Regions from separate parts of the Streptomyces sp. NPDC005898 genome, predicted to be linked through region 2. Evidence: riboswitches for the same ligand, from Rfam matches in the RefSeq annotation. Region 2 holds a riboswitch; the other holds the start of a gene.

What was found. A riboswitch is a leader RNA that binds a small molecule or an ion and turns the genes downstream of it on or off. The one in region 2 is predicted to bind cobalamin.
Region 1: linked by a shared signal. The riboswitch ahead of cobN (cobaltochelatase subunit CobN) and the one ahead of ABZ385_RS14925 (ribonucleoside-diphosphate reductase subunit alpha) in region 2 are both predicted to bind cobalamin.

What each region holds. Positions count from the first base shown of each region.
Region 1 covers NZ_JBEXWC010000006.1:65,326-70,489, forward strand. The annotation lists gene cobN (cobaltochelatase subunit CobN) at 1-1,219, opposite strand, end outside; cobalamin riboswitch at 1,257-1,376, opposite strand; gene ABZ385_RS10765 (cobalamin biosynthesis protein CobG) at 1,509-3,176, shown strand; gene ABZ385_RS10770 (precorrin-8X methylmutase) at 3,188-3,814, shown strand; gene cobJ (precorrin-3B C(17)-methyltransferase) at 3,883-5,164, shown strand, end outside.
Region 2 covers NZ_JBEXWC010000009.1:60,543-65,706, forward strand. The annotation lists gene ABZ385_RS14925 (ribonucleoside-diphosphate reductase subunit alpha) at 1-1,746, opposite strand, end outside; cobalamin riboswitch at 1,879-2,015, opposite strand; gene ABZ385_RS14930 (GNAT family N-acetyltransferase) at 2,065-2,568, opposite strand; gene mctP (monocarboxylate uptake permease MctP) at 2,672-4,297, opposite strand; gene ABZ385_RS14940 (DUF3311 domain-containing protein) at 4,294-4,548, opposite strand; gene ABZ385_RS14945 (YbdD/YjiX family protein) at 4,659-4,856, opposite strand; gene ABZ385_RS14950 (carbon starvation CstA family protein) at 4,904-5,164, opposite strand, start outside.

The DNA.
Region 1 (5,164 bases), on a different contig from region 2:
GCTCCTCGGTGAGCCACTCCTGGTCGTGGCCGCCCGCGTCGATCAGCGCGCGGATCAGCTCGTCGCCGTCGCCCGAGACGAGGCCGGGGATGTCGGCCTCGGGGCCGAAGTCGTAGCCCTCGGCGCGCAGCCTGCGCAGCAGCGCGACCGCGGAGGCGGGGGTGTCCAGGCCGACCGCGTTGCCGATCCGCGAGTGCTTGGTCGGGTACGCGGAGAGCACCAGCGCGAGGCGCTTGTCGGCGGCCGGGATGTGCCTCAGGCGCGCGTGGCGCACGGCGATCCCGGCGACCCGGGTCGCCCGCTCGGCGTCGGCGACATAGGCGGGGAGCCCGTCCTCGTCGATCTCCTTGAACGAGAACGGCACGGTGATGAGGCGCCCGTCGAACTCCGGCACCGCGATCTGGCTCGCGGCGTCGAGCGGAGAGACGCCCTCGTCGTTCTCCTCCCAGGCCGAACGCGACCCGGTCAGGCACAGGGCCTGGAGGATCGGCACGTCGAGCCCGGTCAGCGCGCCCGCGTCCCACGACTCGTCGTCACCGCCCGCGGAGGCCTCGGCGGGCTTGGTGCCACCGGCGGCGAGGACCGTCGTGACGATGGCGTCGGCGGGGCGCAGCGCGTCGATCAGCTCGGGCTCGGGGGCGCGCAGCGAGGCCACGTACAGCGGCATCGGGCGGGCGCCGGCGTCCTCGATGGCGCCGCACAGGTCGTTGATGAACGCGGTGTTGCCGCTCATGTGGTGGGCGCGGTAGTACAGCACCGCGACCGTGGGGCCCTCGATGTCGCGGGCGGCGCGCTCCAGCGGGCCCCAGGACGGCGCGGGCGCCGGCGGGTCGAAGCCGTGGCCGGTGAGCAGCACGGTGTCGGAGAGGAAGCGGGCCAGCTGCTCCAGGTTCGCCGGGCCGCCGTGCGCGAGGTAGGCGTGGGCCTCGGCCGCGATGCCGACGGGCACCGTCGAGGAGGCCATGAGTTGGGCGTCGGGTGCCTGTTCGCCGGTGAGCACGACCACCGGCAGGCCGCTGGCGATGAGCTGGTCCAGCCCGTCCTGCCAGGCGCGGACACCGCCGAGGAGGCGTACGACGACGAGGTCGGCGCCCTCCAGGAGCGAGGGCAGCTCGGCGAGGTCCAGGCGGGAGGGGTTGGCGAACCGGTAGTCGACCGGACCCCCCGCCGCACGGGCGCTGAGCAGGTCGGTGTCGGAGGTCGACAGCAGCAGAAGCATGCGGGCGCAGGCCTTCCTCGGGGTGTCCGCGCCCCGGGTGGTCGTATGGACGGCAGGAGTTCCTGGCTCGCCCCACCTCGGTGGGGCTCACAGTGGCGGGACCGCGCCGGATTCGCACCGGCCTTCCTCCCTCGGGTCCTGGTGGACCCACGCCGTCGCTGGCGTCGGCGGACCTGGCGGGCCGCCGCCTGCATAGTAAGTCCTGCCCGCCGCCGGTGGGGCGGCCGCCTGCCGGGACGGCCCGTCTCGGGAGGCGACCGGCCGGATCGGCGTGGGTATGCTCGCCGCCATGCCGCCCAGCCGAGCACCTTCCATGAACCAGGGCGAATCCCCCATACGTGACCGGATACGCGACCGGGGCGACGCCTGCCCCGGGGCCCTGCGTCTGCACCGCGCCGACGACGGCGCGCTGGCCCGACTCCGGGTGCCCGCAGGGCTCTTGACGGTGTGTCAGGCGCTGGCGCTGGCCGACGCGGCTGAGCGTCTCGCGGACGGGAACCTCAGCGTCACCTCGCGCGGCAACATCGAGCTGCGCGGCCTCGGCGAGAGCTGCGGCGGCGAACTCTCCGCGCTCCTCGCGGACGCCGGCCTGCTGCCCTCCGAACGCCACGAGCGCGTCCGGAACATCGTGGCCTCCCCGTCGGCGGGACTGGACCGACTCGGCCACGCCGACGTGCAGTTGTGGGCCCGCGAGCTGGACCGGCTCCTGTGCGGGCAGGACTGGACGACAGCGCTTTCCGGCCGCTTCCTCTTCGTCCTCGACGACGGGCGCGGGGACGTCGCCGGACTGGGCGGCGATGTGACCTTGATCGCAGAATCGGGCGGTACGGCGCAGATACGGGTCGGGGCCGGCGTCCGGCGGCTCCCGGGCCCCGACGCGCCGCGCGCCGCCCTCGCCGCGGCCGGTGCCTTCCTCGCCGCGGCCCGCGAGGCGGGCAACGGCGCGTGGCGGGTGACGGAACTGCCGGCCGGGCGGGGCGTGAACCTGGCGGAGGCGTTGGCGGCGGCGGGCCTCACGACAGAGCCCGTGACGCCGGACGCCTCGCCGAGCGGGTGCGCCTCCGTCGCCCGAACGCCGACCGGGCCGGCCGGGCCGGCTTCTGCGGCGCCTGCGGCTTCTGTGGCGTCTGTGGCGTCTGTGGCGCTTGGGGCGTCCGCGCCGTCTGCGGCGTCTGTGGCGCCTGGGGCGTCCGCACCGTCCGTCCCTGTGCCTGTGCCCGTGCCTGCCCCTGTCTCTGGGCCGACGGTGCCGGTCTCCGGGCCGGCCGAGCAGGCTTCCGAGCCGGCCACGCCGATCTCCGATCCGGCCCCCGCGCCGACCAACCCGCCCCTCGCGCCGACCGACCCGGCCCCCGGACCGGCGGAGCCGATCTCCGCGCCGCCCGACCCAACCCCCGCGCACAGCGCCCCGGCGGCCGCCGCCCCGCCCGTCCCCGGCGTCATCGGTGACGCCGGCCTGGGGTACGCGGTCGTGGTGAGTGCCCGGCTGGGCCGGGTGAGCGCCGCGCAGTGGCGGGTCCTGCTCCCCGCGCCCGGTGGGGAGATCCGGGTCACCCCGTGGCGCGGCTTCGTCGTCCCGGGCTTCGCGGACGAGGCCGCCGCGCGCGAGCGGCTGCGCGCGCTGGCCGACGCCGGTTTCCTCACCGACCCCCGCTCGCCCTGGCTCGGCGTCGGCGCCTGCACCGGACGCCCCGGCTGCGCCAAGTCCCTCGCCGACGTCCGCGCGGACGCCGTCCCCGGCGCCGGGGGCCTGCCCGTCCACTGGTCCGGCTGCGAGCGCCGGTGCGGACATCCGCGCGGCGACTGGGTGGACGTACTCGCCACCGGAGAGGGGCGCTACGAGGTGAGCGTGCGCACCGCCGGCACGACGGCACCCGTGAGCGGCAGGACATTGACCGAGACGGTCACGACAGCACGTACGACATCCGCAACCACCACCACAACGGCCACGAGATGAGCGAGAGCACAGTGTTCGACTACGAGAAGGACGGCGCGGCGATCTACCGCGAGTCCTTTGCCACCATCCGCGCGGAAGCGGACCTCGCCGGTCTGCCCGCCGACGTCAGCCAGGTCGCGGTGCGGATGATCCACGCCTGCGGGATGGTCGACCTCGTCCGCGACCTCGCCTTCAGCCCGCGGGTGGTGGCCGACGCCCGCAAGGCGCTGCGCGAGGGCGCGCCGATCCTGTGCGACGCGAACATGGTCGCGAGCGGCGTCACGCGCAAGCGGCTGCCCGCCGACAACGACGTGATCTGCACCCTCACCGACCCCGCGGTCCCCGACCTCGCGGCGCAGCTCTCCACCACCCGCAGCGCGGCCGCCATGGAGCTGTGGCGCGACCGCCTCGAAGGCTCCGTCGTCGCCATCGGCAACGCGCCCACCGCGCTCTTCCGCCTCCTGGAGATGATCGAGGCGGGCGCCCCGCGCCCGGCCGCGGTCCTCGGCATACCGGTCGGCTTCGTCGGCGCCGCCGAGTCCAAGGACGCCCTCGCCGCCAATCGCCTCGGGCTGGAGTACCTGGTCGTACGCGGCCGCCGGGGCGGCAGCGCGATGGCCGCCGCCGCGATCAACGCGATTGCGAGCGAGGCGGAGTGAACACCGAGACCCGGACCCCCAAGGGCAAGCTGTACGGCGTCGGCCTCGGCCCCGGCGACCCCTCCCTGATGACGGTGCGCGCCGTCGAGGTCATCGCCGCCGCCGACGTGATCGCCTACCACTCGGCCCGGCACGGCCGCTCCATCGCCCGCCGGATCGCCGAGAAGCACCTGCGCGCCGACCACATCGAGGAGCCGCTGGTCTACCCCGTCACCACGGAGACCACCGACCACCCCGGCGGCTACCGCGGTGCCCTGGACGACTTCTACGAAGAGGCCGCCGCGCGCCTCGCCGCGCACCTGGACGCCGGGCGCACCGTCGCCGTCCTCGCCGAGGGCGACCCGCTCTTCTACGGCTCCTACCAGCACATGCACAAGCGGCTCGCGCACCGCTACGACACCGAGGTCATCCCCGGTGTGACGTCGGTCAGCGCCGCCGCCGCCCGCCTCGGCGAACCCCTCGTGGAGGCCGAGGAGGTCCTGACGATCCTGCCCGGCACCCTCCCCGAGGAGGAGCTGGCCGCCCGCCTCGCGTCGACGGACTCGGCGGTCGTCATGAAGCTCGGCCGCACGTTCGGCAGGGTGCGCGGCGCCCTGGAGCGGGCCGGCCGCCTCGACGAGGCCCGCTACGTCGAGCGCGCCACCATGGACGGCGAGCGCACCGGCCGCCTCGCCGACGTGGACCCCGAGTCCGTGCCCTACTTCTCGGTGGCGGTGCTGCCGAGCCGGGTGGCGCCGCTCACGGGCGGCCCCGGGCCGGAGCCCGTCGCGGACCGCCGCGGGGAGGTCGTCGTGGTCGGCACCGGCCCCGCGGGTCCCCTCTGGCTCACCCCCGAGACGCGCGGCGCGCTCGCCGCCGCCGACGACCTCGTCGGCTACACCACGTACATCGACCGCGTGCCGCGCCGCCCCGGGCAGCAGCGGCACGGCTCCGACAACCGGGTGGAGTCCGAACGCGCCGAGTTCGCCCTGGAGCTGGCGCGGCGCGGGCGGCGCGTCGCCGTCGTCTCGGGCGGCGACCCCGGCGTCTTCGCGATGGCCACGGCCGTCCTGGAGGCCGCCTCGCAGGACGCGTACGAGGACATCGCGGTGCGGGTGCTGCCGGGGGTGACCGCCGCGAACGCCGCCGCCGCGCGCGCGGGCGCTCCCCTCGGCCACGACTACGCCACGATCTCCCTCTCCGACCGGCTCAAGCCGTGGGAGGTCATCGCGGAACGCCTGGCCGCCGCGGCCGCCGCGGATCTGGTCCTCGCCCTCTACAACCCCGGCTCGCGCAGCCGCACCTGGCAGGTGGGCAAGGCGCGGGAACTGCTCCTGGAACACCGGACGCCCGATACGCCGGTCGTCCTCG
Region 2 (5,164 bases):
GGTCTTCTCCCAGGCGGGGAGCGGGCCGTTGCGGACGGCGAGGTCGGCGGAGGCCTCGTACGCGGCGAGCATGATCCGCTCGGCGATGCGGGTGGAGAGGGCACGCGCCTCGGGGGAGTCGAAGGGCAGTTTCAGCCGGAAGAAGACGTCCTGGAGGCCCATCGCGCCGAGACCCACCGGGCGCCACTTGGCGTTGGAGCGCCCCGCCTGCTCGGTCGGGTAGAAGTTGATGTCCACGACGCGGTCGAGGAAGGTGACGGCGGTGCGGACGGTCTCGTCGAGGCGCTCCCAGTCGATGTCGCCGCTCGCCGCGTCCACGAAGGCGCCGAGGTTCACCGAGCCGAGGTTGCACACGGCCGTCTCGCCGTCGTCCGTGACCTCCAGGATCTCCGTGCAGAGGTTGGAGGAGTGCACGGTGTGGCCGGGCTCCGCCGTCTGGTTGGCGGTGCGGTTGGCGGCGTCCTTGAACGTCATCCAGCCGTTGCCGGTCTGCGCGAGGGTGCGCATCATGCGGCCGTACAGATCGCGGGCCGGGATGGTCTTCTTCGCGAGCCCGGCGGCCTCGGCCTCGCGGTAGGCGGCGTCGAACTCCTCGCCCCACAGGTCGACCAGCTCGGGCACGTCGGCCGGGGAGAACAGCGACCAGTCCTGGTCGGCGGCGACCCGGCGCATGAACTCGTCCGGGATCCAGTGCGCGAGGTTGAGGTTGTGCGTGCGGCGCGCGTCCTCACCGGTGTTGTCGCGCAGCTCCAGGAACTCCTCGATGTCGGAGTGCCACGTCTCCAGGTAGACCGCGGCGGCCCCCTTGCGCCGGCCGCCCTGGTTCACGGCGGCGACCGAGGCGTCCAGGGTCTTCAGGAACGGCACGATGCCGTTGGAGTGCCCGTTCGTGCCGCGGATCAGCGAACCCCGGGAACGGATGCGGGAGTACGAGAGTCCGATGCCGCCCGCGTGCTTGGAGAGCCGCGCGACCTGGTGGTAGCGGTCGTAGATGGAGTCCAGCTCGTCCAGCGGGGAGTCGAGGAGGTAGCAGGAGGACATCTGCGGGTGGCGGGTGCCGGAGTTGAAGAGCGTCGGCGAGGACGGCAGATAGTCCAGGCGGCTCATCAGGCGGTACAGCGCGGCGACCTCGTCCAGCGCCCGCTCGCTGCCGTCCTCCGCCAGGCCGCTCGCCACGCGCAGCATGAAGTGCTGCGGGGTCTCGATGACCTGCCGGGTGATCGGGTGGCGCAGCAGATAGCGGCTGTGCAGGGTGCGCAGGCCGAAGTACTCGAAGCGGAAGTCGGCGCCGTCGGCGAGCGCGCCCTCCACCAAAGCGTCGAGCCGGGCCGCGTGCGCCGTCACGAAGGACGCCGTGCGGTCGGCGATCAGGCCCTCGCGGTGGCCGACCGCGACGGAGTCGGTGAAGGAGCGCACGCCCTGCGTCGCCGCCTCCTCGCGGATGCCGATCGACAGGAGCCGGGCCGCCAGCTTGGAGTACGCCGGGTCCTCGGAGATGAGCCCCGCGGCCGCCTCGGTGGCCAGCTCCCGCAGCTCGGCCTCGTCGGCCCGCGCCGAGCGGCCGCGCAGCGCGGCGGCGGCCACCCGGCCGGGGTCGGCGTCGGGCAGGTCGGCGGTGAGGTCGGTCAGGGTGCGCAGCAGCGCGGTCCCCGGCCCGTCGGTTCCTTCGGCGTCCTGAAGGGTCGGCACCGAAGGCGTCGAAGGCGTCGACGGCGCTGACGCGGGTTCGGCAGGCGCGATGGTCACGTGGGGGCACTCCCTCGCTCGGCTCTGGGCCAGGGGGGAGGGATGGGCGCACACGGGCGCACCCGGGCAGGGCGGCGTACCGCGTCCACCGGCCCACTCCACGAGGCCCGGACGGTCGGCACCCGGACCGGACGGTACGGGTGCGCTGCCGGCAGGTCCTCGGACTCCGCGTACGCCGAATGCGTACACATGCACCGTTGCGGGACAGTTCCGGACTTGCACCGGATTCCCCTGCGGCGACAGCGAGCACGAGCATACATCTTGTGCCGGGCCCTGGAGGCGGGCCCACATCTTGTGTCGGCTCGCGGGGTGCGGTGCCTACAGCGTCAGCATGTACGCCAGCAGCGGCACCGTCTCGATGGGCCTCCAGTCGCGCTCGGGCGTGCGCCGGAAGCCCAGGCGCTCGTACAGCCGGTGGGCGGTGCGCATCGACGTCTGGGTGGACAGGACGAGCCCGGTGCGGCCCGCGTCCCGGGAGCGCCGCACGCACTCCCGTACGAGCGTCTCGCCGACGCCCCTGCCACGGGCCTCGGGGGAGACGGCCAGCATGCGGATCTCGGCCTCGCCGGTGCGGGCGATGTCGGCCATCGGGCCGCCGGACGGCACGTAGGTGACGCAGCCGAGCGCCTTGCCGTCCGCCGCGGCCACCAGGACCTCGGCCGCGGCCGCGCGCGCCGCCACGTCGCGCAGCACCGCGAGGTAGGGGTCGTCCGCCCCGAAGTCCAGGTGGCCGTCGGCGAGATAGGCCTGTGCGGTGAGGGCGCCGAGCGCCTCGTACTCGTCGGGGTGCGCGGGTCTGATCGTGAGGGCGGTGATGTCCATGCGGCGCAGTGTGCAACACGGGCACGGCGAAGGGCCGCCGATTTTCCGGCGGCCCTTCGTCACGGGTCGTCGGTCACGGCGGCCCTGTGTCACGGGGTCGTGCTCAGTGCGCGGCGCCCGCGGTCGCCGGCGGCAGCTCCTCGACGACGCCGGGGTCGCCCGCGTCCGCGGTGTAGTCCTCGGGGGAGGTCTCGTCGATGCCGTCGGGGGCCTTCAGCGCCCGCATGGCGAAGGTGAGGACCACCGTCACGACCACGTTCAGGACGAACGCGGTGAGGCCGATGTAGCCGATCTCGCCGATGCCCGGGATCGAGTCGGACGAACCGCCGAAGTGCTTCTGCGTCGGCGAGGCGACTCCGTACGCGGCCAGCGTGCCGTAGACCATGCCGACCGCCCAGCCCGCGAGCAGCGCCCAGCGGTGGAACCAGCGGGTGAACAGGCCGCCGACCAGCGCGGGCATGGTCTGGAGGATCCAGATGCCGCCCAGGAGCTGGAAGTTGATCGCGACCGTCTTGTCCATGGTGAGGACGAAGACCAGCGCGCCCACCTTCACCAGCAGCGAGACCAGCTTGGAGACCTTGGTCTCCTGCTCGGGCGTCGCGTCGGGCTTGAGGAAGTCCTTGTAGATGTTGCGGGTGAAGAGGTTCGCGGCCGCGATCGACATGATGGCCGCGGGGACCAGCGCGCCGATGCCGATGGCCGCGAAGGCCACGCCCGTGAACCAGTCGGGGAACATGGTCTCGAAGAGCTGGGGGATCGCCAGCTGGCCGTTGTCCACCTTGATCCCGGCCGCGATCGCCATGAAGCCGAGCAGGGCGAGCAGGCCGAGCATCAGCGAGTACAGCGGCAGGATGGTGGTGTTGCGCCGGATCACGTCGCGGCTCTTGGAGGAGAGCGTCGCGGTGATCGAGTGCGGGTACATGAACAGCGCGAGGGCCGAGCCGAGCGCGAGCGTCGCGTACGTCCACTGGCCGGCCTCGGCGGGCGCGAGCGCGCCGCGCGGCTTGCCGGTCGCCGGGTTGGTCTGCGCGAAGGCGTCACCGGCCTTGGCGAAGATGTCGTCGAAGCCGCCGAGCTTGATCGGGATGTAGATGATCGCGACGACGATGACGAGGTAGATCAGACCGTCCTTCACGAACGCGATCAGCGCGGGTGCGCGCAGCCCCGAGGAGTAGGTGTACGCGGCGAGCACCGCGAAGGCGATCAGCAGCGGCAGGTCCTTGACGAACCAGTTGGTGTCCGGCCCGCCGCCGACGCCCATGACGTCCAGGACGGCCTGGATGCCGACCAGTTGGAGCGCGATGTAGGGCATCGTGGCGAGGATGCCGGTGACCGCGACGGCCAGCGAGAGCCCCTTGGAGCCGAACCGTCCGCGCACGAAGTCGGAGGTCGTCACGTAGCCGTGCTTGTGCGAGACCGACCACAGGCGCGGCAGGAAGGTGAAGATCAGCGGATAGACGAGGATCGTGTACGGCACCGCGAAGAAGCCGGCCGCGCCCGCCGCGTAGATCGCCGCGGGGACGGCGACGAAGGTGTACGCGGTGTAGAGGTCGCCGCCGAGCAGGAACCACGTCACCCAGGTGCCGAACGACCGGCCGCCGAGGCCCCATTCGTCGAGGCTCTGGTTCTCGGCCCTGCGCCAGCGGGCGGCGAGGAAGCCCATGACCGTGACCGCGACGAAGAAGAAGATGAAGACGGCGAGCGCGACGCCGTTGACCCCGTCCTTCATGACCGCCCACCTTCCTTGCGGGCGCGCTGGTCGCGCTGCCACAGCTTGTACGCGGTCATCGTGAGCAGGGTGGAGATGATCACCCAGAGCATCTGGTACCAGTAGAAGAACGGGATGCCGATGAAGGTCGGTTCGACCTTCGCGTATGAACTCACCCAGAGCATTGCCACGAAGGGCGCGACAAGGCAGGCTGCGATGACCACGCGGACCGGTGTGACCACCGGTCTGTTCACTTCAGGCGCATCTGACATGTCGCGGCTCCGTTCCCTCACTTATCCCATGCTTAACGTGCGGGAAATCTAAGCCACAGTCTCGCTGTATGGAACCCCTGTCCGGATAACGGACTGGTCGACGTGCCTGCTCAGCAGCAGCGGAACCCCTGCCGGGGGTCCGACTCCTGGCGGTCCGTCCGCATGCGCTCGAACGCGCGGCGGCTGGGCACCGGCGCGGCCGGATGCGCCTCGCGTACGTGCGCCACATACCGCTCGTACGCCGACTCCCCGGTGAACTCGCGGACGTACCACCGCAGTCGGCGCAGCCCGCGCGAGGCCATGGTCATGGCGCGCACCACCACGCCCGTACCGTCAGCGCTCATGCCGTCAACGCTCATACCGTCAATTTCGATTCCACGTAGGGCGCTTCGTGCAGCGCGGTGGCGGCGGGGTCGCGCACATGCCGTACGCACACCCGCGCCGCGTCGACGATCACGACGACGACGAGCAGGGCGAGGACCGCCGAAAGGACGCCGTCCACCGCGGAGTTGGTGACGACGGTGTGCATGTCGTCCATGGTCTTCGCGGGCGGCAGGATCCGACCTTCCTCGATGGCGTCCCGGTAGCGGGAGCGCTGCGTGAAGAACCCCACCCG